DNA from 4 places in the Streptomyces anatolicus genome. Region 2 is predicted to be linked to each of the others. Evidence: riboswitches for the same ligand, from Rfam matches in the RefSeq annotation. Region 2 holds a riboswitch; each other region holds the start of a gene.
The links. Region 2 has a riboswitch for cobalamin ahead of GKQ77_RS21025 (CbtB domain-containing protein). Riboswitches for the same ligand answer to the same signal wherever they lie in the genome.
Positions count from the first base shown of each region.

Region 1: another riboswitch for cobalamin. It lies ahead of GKQ77_RS08855 (ribonucleoside-diphosphate reductase subunit alpha); the one in region 2 lies ahead of GKQ77_RS21025 (CbtB domain-containing protein).
Region 3: another riboswitch for cobalamin. It lies ahead of GKQ77_RS16980 (cobalamin biosynthesis protein); the one in region 2 lies ahead of GKQ77_RS21025 (CbtB domain-containing protein).
Region 4: another riboswitch for cobalamin. It lies ahead of GKQ77_RS08955 (ABC transporter substrate-binding protein); the one in region 2 lies ahead of GKQ77_RS21025 (CbtB domain-containing protein).

Region 1 is NZ_WMBF01000060.1:7,291-10,673, forward strand. It holds gene GKQ77_RS08855 (ribonucleoside-diphosphate reductase subunit alpha) at 1-2,183, opposite strand, end outside; cobalamin riboswitch at 2,316-2,438, opposite strand; gene GKQ77_RS08860 (GNAT family N-acetyltransferase) at 2,541-3,035, opposite strand; gene mctP (monocarboxylate uptake permease MctP) at 3,136-3,383, opposite strand, start outside.
Region 2 is NZ_WMBF01000254.1:914-4,296, reverse strand. It holds gene GKQ77_RS21035 (glycoside hydrolase family 6 protein) at 1-481, opposite strand, end outside; gene GKQ77_RS21030 (GAF and ANTAR domain-containing protein) at 666-1,424, shown strand; cobalamin riboswitch at 1,803-1,923, shown strand; gene GKQ77_RS21025 (CbtB domain-containing protein) at 1,958-2,179, shown strand; gene GKQ77_RS21020 (CbtA family protein) at 2,203-2,970, shown strand; gene GKQ77_RS21015 (class F sortase) at 2,983-3,383, opposite strand, start outside.
Region 3 is NZ_WMBF01000169.1:2,411-5,793, reverse strand. It holds gene GKQ77_RS16985 (cobyric acid synthase) at 1-449, opposite strand, end outside; gene GKQ77_RS16980 (cobalamin biosynthesis protein) at 446-1,402, opposite strand; cobalamin riboswitch at 1,510-1,656, opposite strand; gene GKQ77_RS16975 (hypothetical protein) at 1,778-2,008, opposite strand; gene GKQ77_RS16970 (inorganic phosphate transporter) at 2,021-3,322, opposite strand.
Region 4 is NZ_WMBF01000061.1:7,652-11,034, reverse strand. It holds gene GKQ77_RS08960 (FecCD family ABC transporter permease) at 1-756, opposite strand, end outside; gene GKQ77_RS08955 (ABC transporter substrate-binding protein) at 873-1,835, opposite strand; cobalamin riboswitch at 1,881-2,001, opposite strand; gene GKQ77_RS08950 (M67 family metallopeptidase) at 2,006-2,428, opposite strand; gene GKQ77_RS08945 (amino acid permease) at 2,518-3,383, opposite strand, start outside.

The DNA.
Region 1 (3,383 bases), on a different contig from region 2:
AAGAGGTTGAGCGACTGCGCCTGGTCGAGGAAGGGCGTGCGCGCGGCCGCCATGTCGATCAGGCCGCGCTGCGGGATCTCCCACGCCGTGCGGTACAGCGCGCGGACCTCCTCGGGGATCCAGCCGAAGCCCTGCACCGAGCCGTTGGCCTCGCGCAGCGCCTCGCGGGTCTGCGCGTCCCAGACGCCGAGCCGCTTCAGCTCCTGCACCAGATAGGCGTTGACCTGGAGGAACTCACCGCTGAGCGTCTCGCGCTTGAAGAGGTTGGAGACCTGCGGCTCGATGCACTCATACACACCCGCGATGGACGCGATGGTGGCGGTCGGCGCGATGGCGAGCAGCAGCGAGTTGCGCATGCCGGTCGCGGCGATACGTTCCCGCAGGGCCGCCCACCGCTGCGGCCAGGTCAGCTCGACGCCGTAGTGGTCGGGGTGGAGCACGCCGCGCGCGGTGCGGGTCTTCTCCCAGGCGGGCAGCGGGCCGTGGCGCTCGGCGAGGCCGGCCGATGCCTCGTACGCGGCGAGCATGATCCGCTCGGCGATACGGGTGGAGAGGGCGCGCGCCTCGGGGGAGTCGAAGGGCAGCTTCAGCTGGAAGAAGACGTCCTGCAGGCCCATCGCGCCGAGACCCACCGGGCGCCACTTGGCGTTGGAGCGCCCGGCCTGCTCGGTCGGGTAGAAGTTGATGTCGACGACGCGGTCGAGGAAGGTGACGGCGGTGCGGACGGTCTCGTCCAGACGCTCCCAGTCGATGTCGCCGCTCGCCTGGTCCACGAACGCCCCGAGGTTCACCGAGCCGAGGTTGCAGACCGCCGTCTCGCCGTCGTCGGTCACCTCCAGGATCTCCGTGCAGAGGTTCGAGGAGTGCACGGTGTGGCCGGGCTCGGCGGTCTGGTTGGCGGTGCGGTTGGCGGCGTCCTTGAACGTCATCCAGCCGTTGCCGGTCTGCGCGAGGGTGCGCATCATGCGGCCGTACAGGTCGCGGGCCGGGATGGTCTTCTTCGCGAGGCCGGCGGCCTCCGCGGCGCGGTAGGCGGCGTCGAACTTTTCGCCCCACAGGTCGACCAGCTCGGGCACGTCGGCCGGGGAGAACAGCGACCAGTCCTGGTCGGCGGCGACCCGGCGCATGAACTCGTCCGGGATCCAGTGCGCGAGGTTGAGGTTGTGCGTGCGGCGCGCGTCCTCACCGGTGTTGTCGCGCAGCTCCAGGAACTCCTCGATGTCGGAGTGCCAGGTCTCCAGGTAGACGGCGGCCGCGCCCTTGCGCCGGCCGCCCTGGTTCACGGCGGCGACCGAGGCGTCCAGGGTCTTCAGGAACGGCACGATGCCGTTCGAGTGCCCGTTCGTGCCCCGGATCAGCGAACCCCGGGAACGGATGCGCGAGTACGAGAGTCCGATGCCGCCCGCGTGCTTGGAGAGCCGCGCGACCTGGTGGTAGCGGTCGTAGATCGAGTCCAGCTCGTCCAGCGGGGAGTCGAGGAGGTAGCAGGAGGACATCTGGGGGTGCCGGGTGCCGGAGTTGAAGAGCGTCGGCGAGGACGGCAGATAGTCCAGGCGGCTCATCAGGCGGTACAGCGAGGCGACCTCGTCGAGCGCGCGCTCGCTGCCGTCCTCCGCGAGGCCGCTCGCCACGCGCAGCATGAAGTGCTGCGGGGCCTCGATGACCTGACGGGTGATCGGGTGGCGCAGCAGATAGCGGCTGTGCAGGGTGCGCAGTCCGAAGTACTCGAAGCGGAAGTCGGCGCCGTCGGCGAGCGCGGCCTCCACCAGCGCGTCGAGCCGGGCCGCGTGCTCGGTCACGAAGGACGCCGTGCGGTCGGCGATCAGGCCCTCGCGGTGGCCGACGGCGACGGAGTCGGTGAAGGAGCGCACGCCCTGCGTGGCCGCCTCCTCGCGGATGCCGATCGACAGGAGCCGGGCCGCCAGCTTGGAGTACGCCGGGTCCTCGGAGATGAGCCCCGCCGCCGCCTCGGTGGCCAGCTCCCGCAGCTCCGACTCGTCGGCGCGCGCCGAGCGGCCGCGCAGCGCGGCGGCGGCGACCCGGCCGGGGTCGGCGTCGGGGAGGTCGGCGGTGAGGTCGGTCAGGGTGCGCAGCAGCGCGGCCCCTGGCCCGTCGGTTCCTTCGGCACCCTGGGCGGTGGGCGTCGACGGCGCTGACGCGGGTTCGGCGGGCGCGATGGTCACGTGGGGCACTCCCTCGCTCGGCTCTGGGCCAGGGGGAGGGAAGGGGCGCACACGGGCGCACCCGGGCAGGGCGGCGTACCGCGTCCACCGGCCCACTCCACGAGGCCCGGACGGTCGGCACCCGGGCCGGATGGCTCGGGCGCACTGTCGGCAGGTCCTCGGACTCCGCGTACGCCAAAGACGTACACATGCACCGTTGCGGGACAGTTCCGGACTTGCACCGGATTCCCCTGCGGCGACAGCGAGCACGAGCATACATCTTGTGCCGGGCCTCTGAAGCGGACCCACATCTTGTGTCGGCTCGCGGAGTGGTGGCTAAAGCTTCAGCGGGTATGGCTGGAGTTTCAGAGCGTACGGCTAGAGCTTCAGCGCGTACGTCAGCAGTGGCACCGTCTCGATCGGCCGCCAGTCGCGCTCAGGCGTCCGTACGAAGCCGAGGCGCTCGTACAGCCGGTGGGCGGCGTGCATGGACGTCTGCGTGGACAGTACGAGCGAGGCGCGGCCCGCTTCCTTGGCGCGTCGCACGCACTCCCGTACGAGCGCTTCGCCGACGCCCCGGCCGCGTGCCTCGGGGGAGGTGGCGAGCATCCGTATCTCCGCGTCGTTCACGCCCGCGATGTCGGCCATCGGCCCGCCGGAGGGGACGTAGGTGACGCCGCCGAGCACCTTTCCCGCGTCCTCGGCGACGAGGATCTCGGCGTGCGCCGCGCGTCCCGGCACGTCCCGCAGCACGGCGAGGTAGGGGTCGTCCTCCCCGAAGTCCAGGTGGCCGTCGGCGAGATAGGCCTGCGCGGTGAGGGCGCTCAGCGCCTCGTACTCCTCGGGTCGTGCTTCTCTGATCGTGATGTCCATGCGGCGCAGTGTGCAACACGAGTACGACGGAGGGCCGCCGATTTTTCACGACGGAGGGCCGCCGACTTTCCGGCGGCCCTCCGCTGCGGCGGCGAGTGGGTCAGTGCCCGGCGCCCGCGGTCGCCTTGGGCAGCTCCTCCATGACGCCGGGGTCGCCCGCGTCCGCGGTGTAGTCCCCGGGAGAGGTCTCGTCGATGCCCTCCGGGGCCTTCAGCGCCTTCAGGGCGAAGGTGAGGACCACGGTGACGATCACGTTCAGGACGAAGGCGGTGAGGCCGATGTAGCCGATCTCACCGATGCCCGGGATCGTATCGGAGGATCCGCCGAAGTGCTTCTGCGTCGGCGAGG
Region 2 (3,383 bases):
GGCGGTCGCCGATGCCCTTGGCTACCTCGTCGACGAATGCGCGGTAGGCGTCGCCGTCGGCCGCGCCGCCGCCGGAGTACTGGCCGCAGTCGCGGTGCGGGATGTTGTAGAGCACCAACAGGGCGTCCCTGTCGGCCTTTTCGGCGGCCTCGGTGAAGCCGCGCGCCTGGTCCTGCGCGTTCTCCGGGACGAGCCACTCGGCGACGGGCTGCTCGGCGATCTTCCGGACCAGTTCGGCGTCGTCCTTCTCGCCGTCCTTCTCATAGGCGGCGACCTGCTTGGCCGCGTTCCCCTCCGGGTTGACCCAGTAGGGGTCTTCTTTCTTGGGCTGCTGCTTCACCGGCGTACCCGACGTCTCCCCCTCCGGGTCACCGCCGGAGGAACACCCGGAGAGGAGCAGCGCGGCCCCCGCCAGCGCCACTCCCGTCCGCACCCCCCGGGCCGCGAAACCACGTCCGCGACCTGTGCCTTTTCGGTACATCCAGTCCCCCCTCGGGTGCACTGTCCGTATCCCAATCCTGACATAAGGACACTGTGTCCACGAGGGTCGTCCGTCGGGCGGAGAGAGCTGTAGGAGAGCTGTTACCGAGAGGTGCCGCGGGGCGCGTTACCGCCGCGCCGCGGCCGGGTAGGCGCAGTCCGCGGGGAGTGGAGGAGAGAGGGTCATGGGGGACCGCCCATGCGCACTGCGGCTCGCGGAAGTTCTGGTGGAGGCCGCGGACACGCTGACCGACGACTTCGACCCTGAGCGCCATCTGCGCCGGGTGTCGGACCGTTCAGTGGAGCTGCTCGACGCGCAGGGCGCCGGCGTGCTGTACGCGGACGGGGGTGACGGCGTCCGCCTCATTCCCGGCAGCCGCCAACAGGAAGCGGTGCGCGCCCTGTTGGCGGTCCAGCGGCAGGACGGGCCGTGCCTCGACAGCCTCGGGACCGGCGAGCCCGTGCCGCCGGTGCGTGTCGACTCCCACGACGCGTCGGCCCGCTGGCCGGCGTTTGCCGAGCGGGCCGGTGAGCACGGCGTCGCGCAGACCTTCGCGGTGCCGCTGCGGCACGGCAGTTCGACGCTCGGCGTACTGAATGTCTTCGTATCGCACGCACAGCAAAAGGCCTGCGCGGAAGTGGAGTTGCGGATCACCCAGGTGCTTGCCGACGCCGCCGCGGTGGGGCTGGCCCATCACCGCACCCACGCGCGGTACCTGACGCTCACCCAGCAGCTCCAGAGGGCGCTGGACAGTCGTATTCGCATAGAACAGGCCAAAGGCATGCTCGCCGAGCGCTGGAACACCGGTATGGACGAGGCATTTGAGGCGTTACGGCGTTATGCGCGCAGGGAACGGCAGGTCATCGACATGGTCGCCGTTCAGGTGATCAAGAGAACGCTCGACGGTGAAGTGCTCCGGAAGGACCGGTCGGCGTCTTCCTGAGAAAACGGCCCCCGCGGCGGGAAGCCCGGGGCGGAACGCGGGGAAGCCCGGCGCGAAAGGGAGGGGCGAATTGGCGATATCCGGACTCCGGATCCCTCTAGGCCGACGCGCTCATTCGTCCTAGAGTCTGTCGCACGGCCCAAGCCCCCGGCCTTCTCGGTCATTCCCCCATTCCGGAATGGCCGTGAACCTCCCGCGCCGGCGCCGGGTTCCTCCCGCAGCTCGTGCGCGCGCGGTCGAGGACCAGCCCGGTCGGTGGCTCAGGGGGGAGCGGGCCGCCGATCGGGCCGGGACCGCCGGTCCGCCCCGTGCCGCGGGGGCCTCCCGAGGGGTGTTGACAGCCCCCCTGACGTGCTGGGACTCTCCGAGACGACAAGTCCATACATCGAGGCGACGGTTGACAGGAACCCGGTGCGAATCCGGGACGGTCCCGCCACTGTGACCCGCACGCGACGAGCGTGCGCGGAAGTCAGGAACTGAACCGTCGTCCTCCTGCCATGGGGCGTGGAAACCCCAGAAGGAGGCCCACCGGTATGTCCCTGCACTCCGCAGCGCCGCACACCGACACCACGGCGAGCCAGGCCGCCGTGACACAGACCCGCGACTGGCTGATCGCCTCGGCCGCCGCGATCCTCGCGCTGGTCGCGCTCTACGCCGTGTTCCTCGACAACGGCACGCTGATCTCGGCGACCGGCGACTATCTGCACGAGTTCGCGCACGACGGCCGGCACCTCTTCGGTGCCCCGTGCCACTGACCGGGCGGACGGGCACAAGCACCATGCACTCTTCCCCCGTACTCCCCCTGCTCGGGCGCGGTCTGCTGGCGGGAGGGGCGGCGGGCCTCACCGCCGGTCTCTTCTCGCTGCTGCTCGCCGAACCCCTGATGGACCGCGCCATCCGCGCCGAGGAGAAGCGCTCGGCCGCCGAGGAGCACGCGCACGGCGCGGCGCAGGCCGTCCAGCACCACGAGGAGCTGTTCAGCCGCTCCACGCAGCACGGCGGCCTCGTGGTCACCGCGGTCGTCGCGGGGCTCGCCCTCGGCGTCCTCTTCGCCGTCGCGTACGCGGCGGTGCACCGCCGGGATCCGGCCGCCAGTCCCTGGCCGCGCGCGCTGGCCTTCTCCGCGGCGGCCTTCCTCGCCGTCTCCCTCCTGCCCGGCCTGCGCTATCCGGCGAACCCGCCGGGCGTCGGCGACGCGGGAACCGTCGGCGACCGCCAGGCGCTGTGGCTCGCCGCGGTCGCCATCGGCGTCCTCGGCATGTTCCTCGTACGACAGGTGTACGTACGTCTGTCGGCGCGCCCCGAACCGGTGCGGCACCTGGCGGTGGCGCTCACGGCCGTCGTCGTCCTCGCGGTGCTGTTCCTGCTCCCGGGGAACCCGGACCCGGTCCCGGTGGACGCGACGCTGCTGTGGGAGTTCCGCATGCTGTCGCTCGGTTCGCACGCGCTGCTGTGGGCGGTGTTCGCGGCGGTCTTCGGCGGGCTCGGTCTGCGGGCGGCGCTCAGACCGTCGGCGGCGGGCCGCGCGACGCCCGTACTCCCGTGAGGTAGCGCCGCGCTACCCCCGTACTCCGGTGAGGTACGCCGAGACGATCACGTTGGCCGTGTAGGTGCCGGTGGCTCTGTCGAAGACGCCGCCGCAGGTGATGAGGCGCAGTTCGGCGCGGCCCCCCTCGTGGGGGCCGTACGCCTTCCTCGCGTCGAAGCGGTCGCGGGTGACGACCTGGACGTCGTCGACGGTGAACTCCGCGACCGTGCCGTCGTCGCGGCTCACGTCGATCTTCTCGCCGGGGCGCATCGCGCTGAGGTCGTAGAAGACCGCGGGCTCGGTCCGCGTGTCGACGTGGCCGACGAAGAGGGCGGCGCCCGGGGCGCCGGGGCGGGTGCCCCCGCCGTACCAGCCGACGGTGTCCGCCTGGGTGTACGGCGGTGGGTCGATGGCGCCTTCGGGGTCCAGGC
Region 3 (3,383 bases), on a different contig from region 2:
TTCACGATGTCGGTGCGGCGCAGATTGATCTCGGCGGGACTGCCCGCCCCTTCACAGATCACGGCGTCATAGCTGCCCCGCAACTCCTCGAGGCATCCCACGACGGTGTCGAGCAGCGCGGCCTGACGCCCCCCGTGGTAGCCGCGCGCACTCATCTCGCCCACGGGCTTGCCCATGAGCACGACCTGACTTGAGCGGTCGCTGCCCGGCTTGAGGAGTACGGGGTTCATCAGGGCGCTCGGCTCGACACGGGCCGCCTGCGCCTGCATGGCCTGCGCCCGGCCGATCTCGGCCCCCTCGCGGGTGACGAAGGAGTTGAGGGACATGTTCTGCGCCTTGAACGGCGCGACGGCCACGCCCTTGCGGGTCAGCCACCGGCAGATCCCGGCGGTGACGACGCTCTTCCCGGCGTCCGAGGTGGTTCCGGCGACCAGCAGTCCGCCACTCATACGTCTCTCCCTGACTTCGCCGACCGCCGGAGCACCCGGCGGGCCGTCACCGCGACGCCCAGCGCCAGCCAGCTCACCCGCCGGGAGAGCCGCACGGCCCGCTCGATGTCGGCCACGCGCACGTCCCGCCCGTCCCCGTTCAGGACCGGCCGGTGCTCGACACGTCCGCCGTACGAGAGGGTCCCGCCGAGCCGCACGCCGAGTGCTCCCGCGAAGGAGGCCTCGACGGGACCGGCGTTGGGGCTCGGGTGCTTGCCGGCGTCCGCGCGCCAGGCTCGTACCGCCCCCGAAGGTGACTCCCCGGCCAGCGCCGCGAGCCCGGCGGTGAGCCGCGCCCCCGGCCACCCGAGGATGTCGTCGAGCCGGGCGGAGGCCCAGCCGTAGCGGCGGTACCTGGGCGACTTGTGGCCGACCATGGCGTCGAGGGTGTTCACGGCACGGAACGCGACGAGCCCCGGCACTCCGCCGACGGCCCCCCACACCAGCGCCCCGACCACCGCGTCGGAGGTGTTCTCGGCGACGGACTCGACGACGGCGCGCGCGACGCCGTCGGAGTCCAGCGCCTGCGGATCGCGTCCGCACAGATGCGGCAGCCGCTCACGGGCCACCTCGATGTCACCGGCGGCGAGCGCGCCGCCGATGGCCCGCGCCTCCCGGCCGAGCGAGGTCCCGCCGACCACGGCCCAGGTCGCGGCGGCGGTCAGCGCGAGGGAGGCGGCGGGGGAGCGGCGTGCCAGCCGGGCGGCGAGCGCGGCGGCGCCCGCCGCGCCCCCGGCGCAGACCACGGCGTGCAGGGCGCCCCACCCGCGGTGGTCCCGCCACAGTCTTTGTTCGACGGCACCCGCCGCACGCCCGAACGCGGCGACCGGATGGCCCCGGCGGGGATCGCCGAGCAGCAGGTCACCGAGGAGTCCGGCGGCGGCGCCGTACGCGAAGTCGCGATCGGCACTCATGGGCTCAGCCCGTCGTGGTGCGCACAGGAGCACTGAGGCTCGGGAACTGGTCCGGCAACGGGCGGCCGCGCATGGCGATCTGTCCTCACTCAGGGTGTCCGCGCCCTGGTTCGACGTGATCGGCGGCGAGAGTTCCTGGCTTCCGGGAGCGTCGTGGCTTCCCGGTGACAGTGGCGGGACCGCGCCGGATTCGCACCGGCTTCCTCTTCTGCCGCCGTAGTTGGCCCCGGCAGTCCACCACGCCCCGCGAAGGCCCGTCAACTCGCCGTTGACCTGCGGCGGGAGAGTGTGCGGAGCCCCACAGCGGGTCCCGCACACGACAGCGGGGCGCGGGACGTGAACCCACGTCCCGCACCCCACCGAAAACCGCTGCCGTCAGGCGACGATCAGATAGATCCCGTACGTCACGGCCGCCGCGCAGAGCGCGAAGCAGGCGTACGCGCCGGTGCGCGCCAGCGCCACGGAGCCCGTTCCGGCACCCGACGCGGACGCCGTCTCCTGCTTGGAGAGGCCGATGATGCCGAGGGTGAAGAGGCCCACGAGAGCCACCGTCACGGCGAGGCTGACTCCGAAGACGGAGCCGAGAGCTGCCCAGTCGATGTTCATGCTGATGTGTCCTTATACCGTCGCGGGCCGGGCGGGGTCCGCCATGGCGCCGGTCGTGGTCGAGGTGGGGGCCGCGATGGTGGCCCTGACCGGCTCGTCGGCGGAGGCGCCGACGGAGGCCAGCGGACCCGCCGGAGGCGGCTGGACGGCGGCGATCGCGTTGGTCACGACGCCCACGGGCTCGGCGCCGGTGGTGTCGTCGTCGCGGCGGACGTCGTCGTCGGTGACGTTGGTGTGGTCGACGGCGTTGCGCCGGGAGAGCGTCCAGATGACGGCCGAGCCGGCGACCAGGAGCGTGGCGGTGGCCGCGATGCCCCAGGGGCCCTGCTGGGTGAGGAACTCGGCGCCCGCGCCGACGAGGCCGGCGGCCGGCAGGGTCAGGCCCCAGGCGACGAACATACGAGTCGCGGTGGACCAGCGGACGACGCCGCCCTTGCGGCCGAGGCCCGCGCCCATCACGGCGCCGGAGCAGGACTGGGTGGTGGAGAGCGAGAAGCCCAGGTGCGAGGAGGCCAGGATGACCGTCGCGGCGCTGGTCTGGGCGGCGAAGCCCTGCTGCGGCTGGAGGTCGGTGAGGCCCTTGCCCATGGTGCGGATGATGCGCCAGCCGCCGAGGTAGGTGCCGAGGGCGATGGCCACACCGGCCGAGACGATGACCCACATCGGGGGGTTCGCGCCGGGGTTGAGGACACCGCCGGTGACCAGGGCGAGCGTGATGATGCCCATGGTCTTCTGCGCGTCGTTCGTGCCGTGGGCCAGCGAGACGAGGCCCGCGGAGGCGATCTGGCCGGAGCGGTAGCCCTTGGCGGTCGCCTTGGTGTCGGTGTTGCGGCCGATGCGGTACGTCAGGCGCGTCGCGAGCGTCGCGGCGAGACCCGCCACGAGCGGCGCGGCTATGGCCGGGATCAGCACCTTGGTGACGACGGTGCCGCCGTTGATCGAGGACCAGCCCATCGACATGACCGCGGCGCCGATGAGGCCGCCGAAGAGCGCGTGGGAGGAGCTGGAGGGCAGGCCCACCAGCCAGGTCAGCAGGTTCCACAGGATCGCGCCGACGAGCGCGGCGAAGATGACCTCTGTCTTGAGGCCGTCCTCGTTGACGATGCCGCCTGAGATCGTCTTGGCGACTTCGACGGAGAGGAAGGCTCCGACGAGGTTCAGCACGGCGGACATGGCCACCGCCGTCTTGGGCTTGAGAGCGCCGGTCGAGATGGTCGTCGCCATCGCGTTGGCAGTGTCGTGGAAACCGTTCGTGAAATCGAACACGAGAGCGGTGACGATCACGATCCCGAGGAGAAGCGTGATGTGTTCCATTTACCCAGGCTTCTGTTGGACGTCAGTGGCACGAGGAACGTAGGCAACCTGGGTGAACGGA
Region 4 (3,383 bases), on a different contig from region 2:
GAGTACGCCGGTCAGGAGTGAGGCGAGCACGAAGACGGCGGCGCGGAAGCGGGCCGTGTCCAGGCCGAGGACCGTGGCGCCCTCCTCGCCCACGAGCAGCAGGTCGAGCGGGCGGGCCAGCGCGATCAGCAGGGCCGTGCCGACGCCGAGCACCGCGCAGGGCAGGGCGAGCATGTCCCAGCGGGCGCTGCCGAGGCCGCCGAGCGTCCAGTAGAGGACTTCCTTGAGGTGGTCGGCGCTGTCGGCGGTGACCAGGATGAGGCTGGTCAGGGCGGTCAGGATGTACGAGACGGCGACCCCGGCGAGGATCAGGCGGCCGGTGGCGAAGCCTCCGCCGCCGCTTCTGGCCAGGGCGTAGACGAGGGCCAGGGAGACGAGCGCGCCCACGAAGGAGGCGGCGGGGATGGTGACGGCGGTGCTGAGGGCTGCGCCCAGGCCGAAGACGCCGCCGAGGACGATCGCCGAGACCGCGCCCACGGAGGCGCCCGAGGAGACGCCCAGGAGGAACGGGTCGGCGAGGGGGTTGCGGACGAGGGCCTGGAGGACGGTGCCGATGACTGCCAGGCCGGCTCCTACGGTGGCGCCCAGGATGACTCTGGGGAGCCTTACGTCCAGGACGATGGTGCGGAAGGGGGAGGGTTCCGCGTGGCCTGTGAGGATGTCCAGGACCTGGCTCGGGGGGATCCTGACCGAGCCCAGGGCCAGCCCGGCGAGGGTCGCTGCCGCGAGGGCTGCGGTCAGTCCCGTCAGGATCAGGAGGCGGCGCCCCCTGTGGCTCGGTTGATCGCCCTTCGGGCTCGTCCTCAAACGCCGGACGGGCTGGAACCGGTCTCCCCCGGGCTGGGACAGGCGCCGGACGGGCTGGGGGGTGCTCACAGCTGTGCCGCCAGCTTCTTCACCGCCTTGGGGGCTCGTACCCCTGTCACCACGTCCGAGAGCGGGAGCACCGCGAAGCGCTTGTTCTTGATGGCGGGGACGTCCGCCAGGACCGGGTCGTCGAGGAGGCGGCGCTTCTTCTGGGCGACCGTCGTGGCGCCGTAGTCGAGGATCACGATGACCTCCGGCTTGCGTTCGACGACCTTCTCCCAGGACGCGTCGCCGAACGACTTGTCCACGTCGGCGAAGACGTTGCGGCCGCCCGCCCGCTCGACGATGTCGTTGCCGATGCCCCGGCCGCCCAGCGTGAACGCCGTCTTGTCGCCGCTGTCGTAGACGAAGACGGAGGCCGGCTTTCCGCCCTTCGCCTTCTTCTCGGTGGCGGCAAGCTCCCGCTTCGCGCCGCTCACCCAGTTGTCCGCGCGCTCGCGCACCCCGAAGGTCGAGCCGACCTCGCGCACCTCGCGGTAGACGTCCTCCATGGAGACGGCCCGCTTCGCGCACCCCTCGACGTTGAGGCGGCTCTTGATGCCGGACTTGGCGAGCGCGGAGCGGCTGCGGCCGTCGCCTGCGAGGAAGGCGCTGGCGTAACCGCCGTACACGAAGTCGGGGTTGGCGGCGAGCAGCTTCTCGTAGGAGGGGTACTCCTTGGCGAGGACGGGAACGGATTCGTACGCCTTCTCGTACTTCGGCAGGACCTTGTCGTCGAGGTAGGCGGTCCCGGCGAGGCGGTCCTTGAGGCCGAGTTCCAGCATCACCTCGGTGACGTGCTGGTTCATGGTGACGGCCCGCTTGGGGGGTGCGTCGTACGTCGTGCGCACACCGCAGTTGGTGACGGTGTACGGGAATCCGGCGGCCTTGGCGGCGGGCTTGCCGGAGTCGGCGGGGCCGGACGAGCCGCAGGCGGCGAGCGGGGCGAGCAGGGCCGCGGTGGTGAGTACGCGTAGGGCGCGGGACATGGCTGAACTGCCTCCTTGAGGGGATTTCCGCGTCCCCTGCGTGGTGTGGAGAGAAGGCGGCAGGTCAGTTCCTGACTCCCCCGCCCCGGGATGGGGGTGGGGTCACAGTGGCGGGACCGTGCCGGGTTCGCACCGGCTTCCTGGCTCCTGCCGCCTCGAAGATGTCGGGGTCAGTATGCCTGTACGACCCGCACCTCTTCCTCGGTGACCTGGCCCTCGACGATCCGGAACGAACGGAATTGGAAGGGGCCCGCTCCGTCGGTGTCCGCGGTGGAGACCAGGAGGTAGTGGGCGCCGGGCTCGTTGGCGTAGCTGATGTCGGTGCGGGAGGGGTAGGCCTCGGTCGCGGTGTGCGAGTGGTAGATGACCACCGGCTCCTCGTCGCGGTCGTCCATCTCGCGGTAGAGCTTGAGCAGGTCACCCGAGTCGAACTCGTAGAACGTGGGCGAGCGCGCGGCGTTCAGCATCGGGATGAACCGCTCGGGGCGGCCGGTGCCCGCCGGGCCCGCGATCACGCCGCACGCCTCGTCGGGGTGGTCCTGGCGCGCGTGCGCGACGATCTGGTCGTGGAGGGCCTGGGTGATGGTCAGCATGGCAGTCAGGATAAGCAGAGGGCCCGCGCCGTACCGAAGTGTGGTACGGGCGGGCCCGAATGCTGGACAGGTGCCCCGAGGGGCGGGTGTCAGTCCTTGGTGACCGGCTCGGTCTCGGAGGCGGCGGTGCCGACCTTGCGCTTGTTGAACGCGGCGGCCTCCGGGTTGCGGCTCTTGAGGACCAGGTAGGTGACCCCGAGGATCGCGGCCCAGACGGGGGCGGCGTACAGCGAGATGCGCGCGTCCTTGTCGACGCCCATCATCACGATGACCATGCCGATGAAGAGCAGGGCGAACCAGCTGGTGTACGGGGCGCCCGGGGCCCGGAAGGTGGACTGCGGCAGCTCGCCGCGGTCGGCCTTGCGGCGGTAGCGGATCTGGCAGGCCAGGATCATGATCCAGGCCCACATGCCGGAGATGGTCGCGAAGGAGACGACGTAGTTGAACGCCTCACCCGGCCACTGGTAGTTGATCCAGACGCCGACCAGCATGAACGCGGCGGAGAACGTGGTGCCGAGCAGCGGCAGGCCGTTCTTCGTGAGCCTGGTGAAGAGCTTCGGACCCTGGCCGTTGAGCGCCAGGTCGCGCAGCATGCGGCCGGTGGAGTACATGCCGGAGTTGCAGGAGGAGAGCGCGGCGGTGAGGACCACGAAGTTCACGATCGCGGCGCCGACGCCCAGACCCATCTTCTCGAAGGCCGCGACGAACGGCGAGACACCGGGCTGGAAGTGCGTCCACGGCACGACCGACAAGATCATGATCAGCGCGCCGACGTAGAAGACGGCGATGCGCCACGGCACGGTGTTGATGGCCTTGGGCAGGACGGTCTTCGGGTCCTTGGACTCGCCCGCGGTGACGCCGACCAGCTCGACGGCGAGGAAGGCGAACATCACGATCTGGAGCGTCATCAGCGTCGAGCCGATGCCGTTCGGGAAGAAGCCGCCCTGGTTCCACA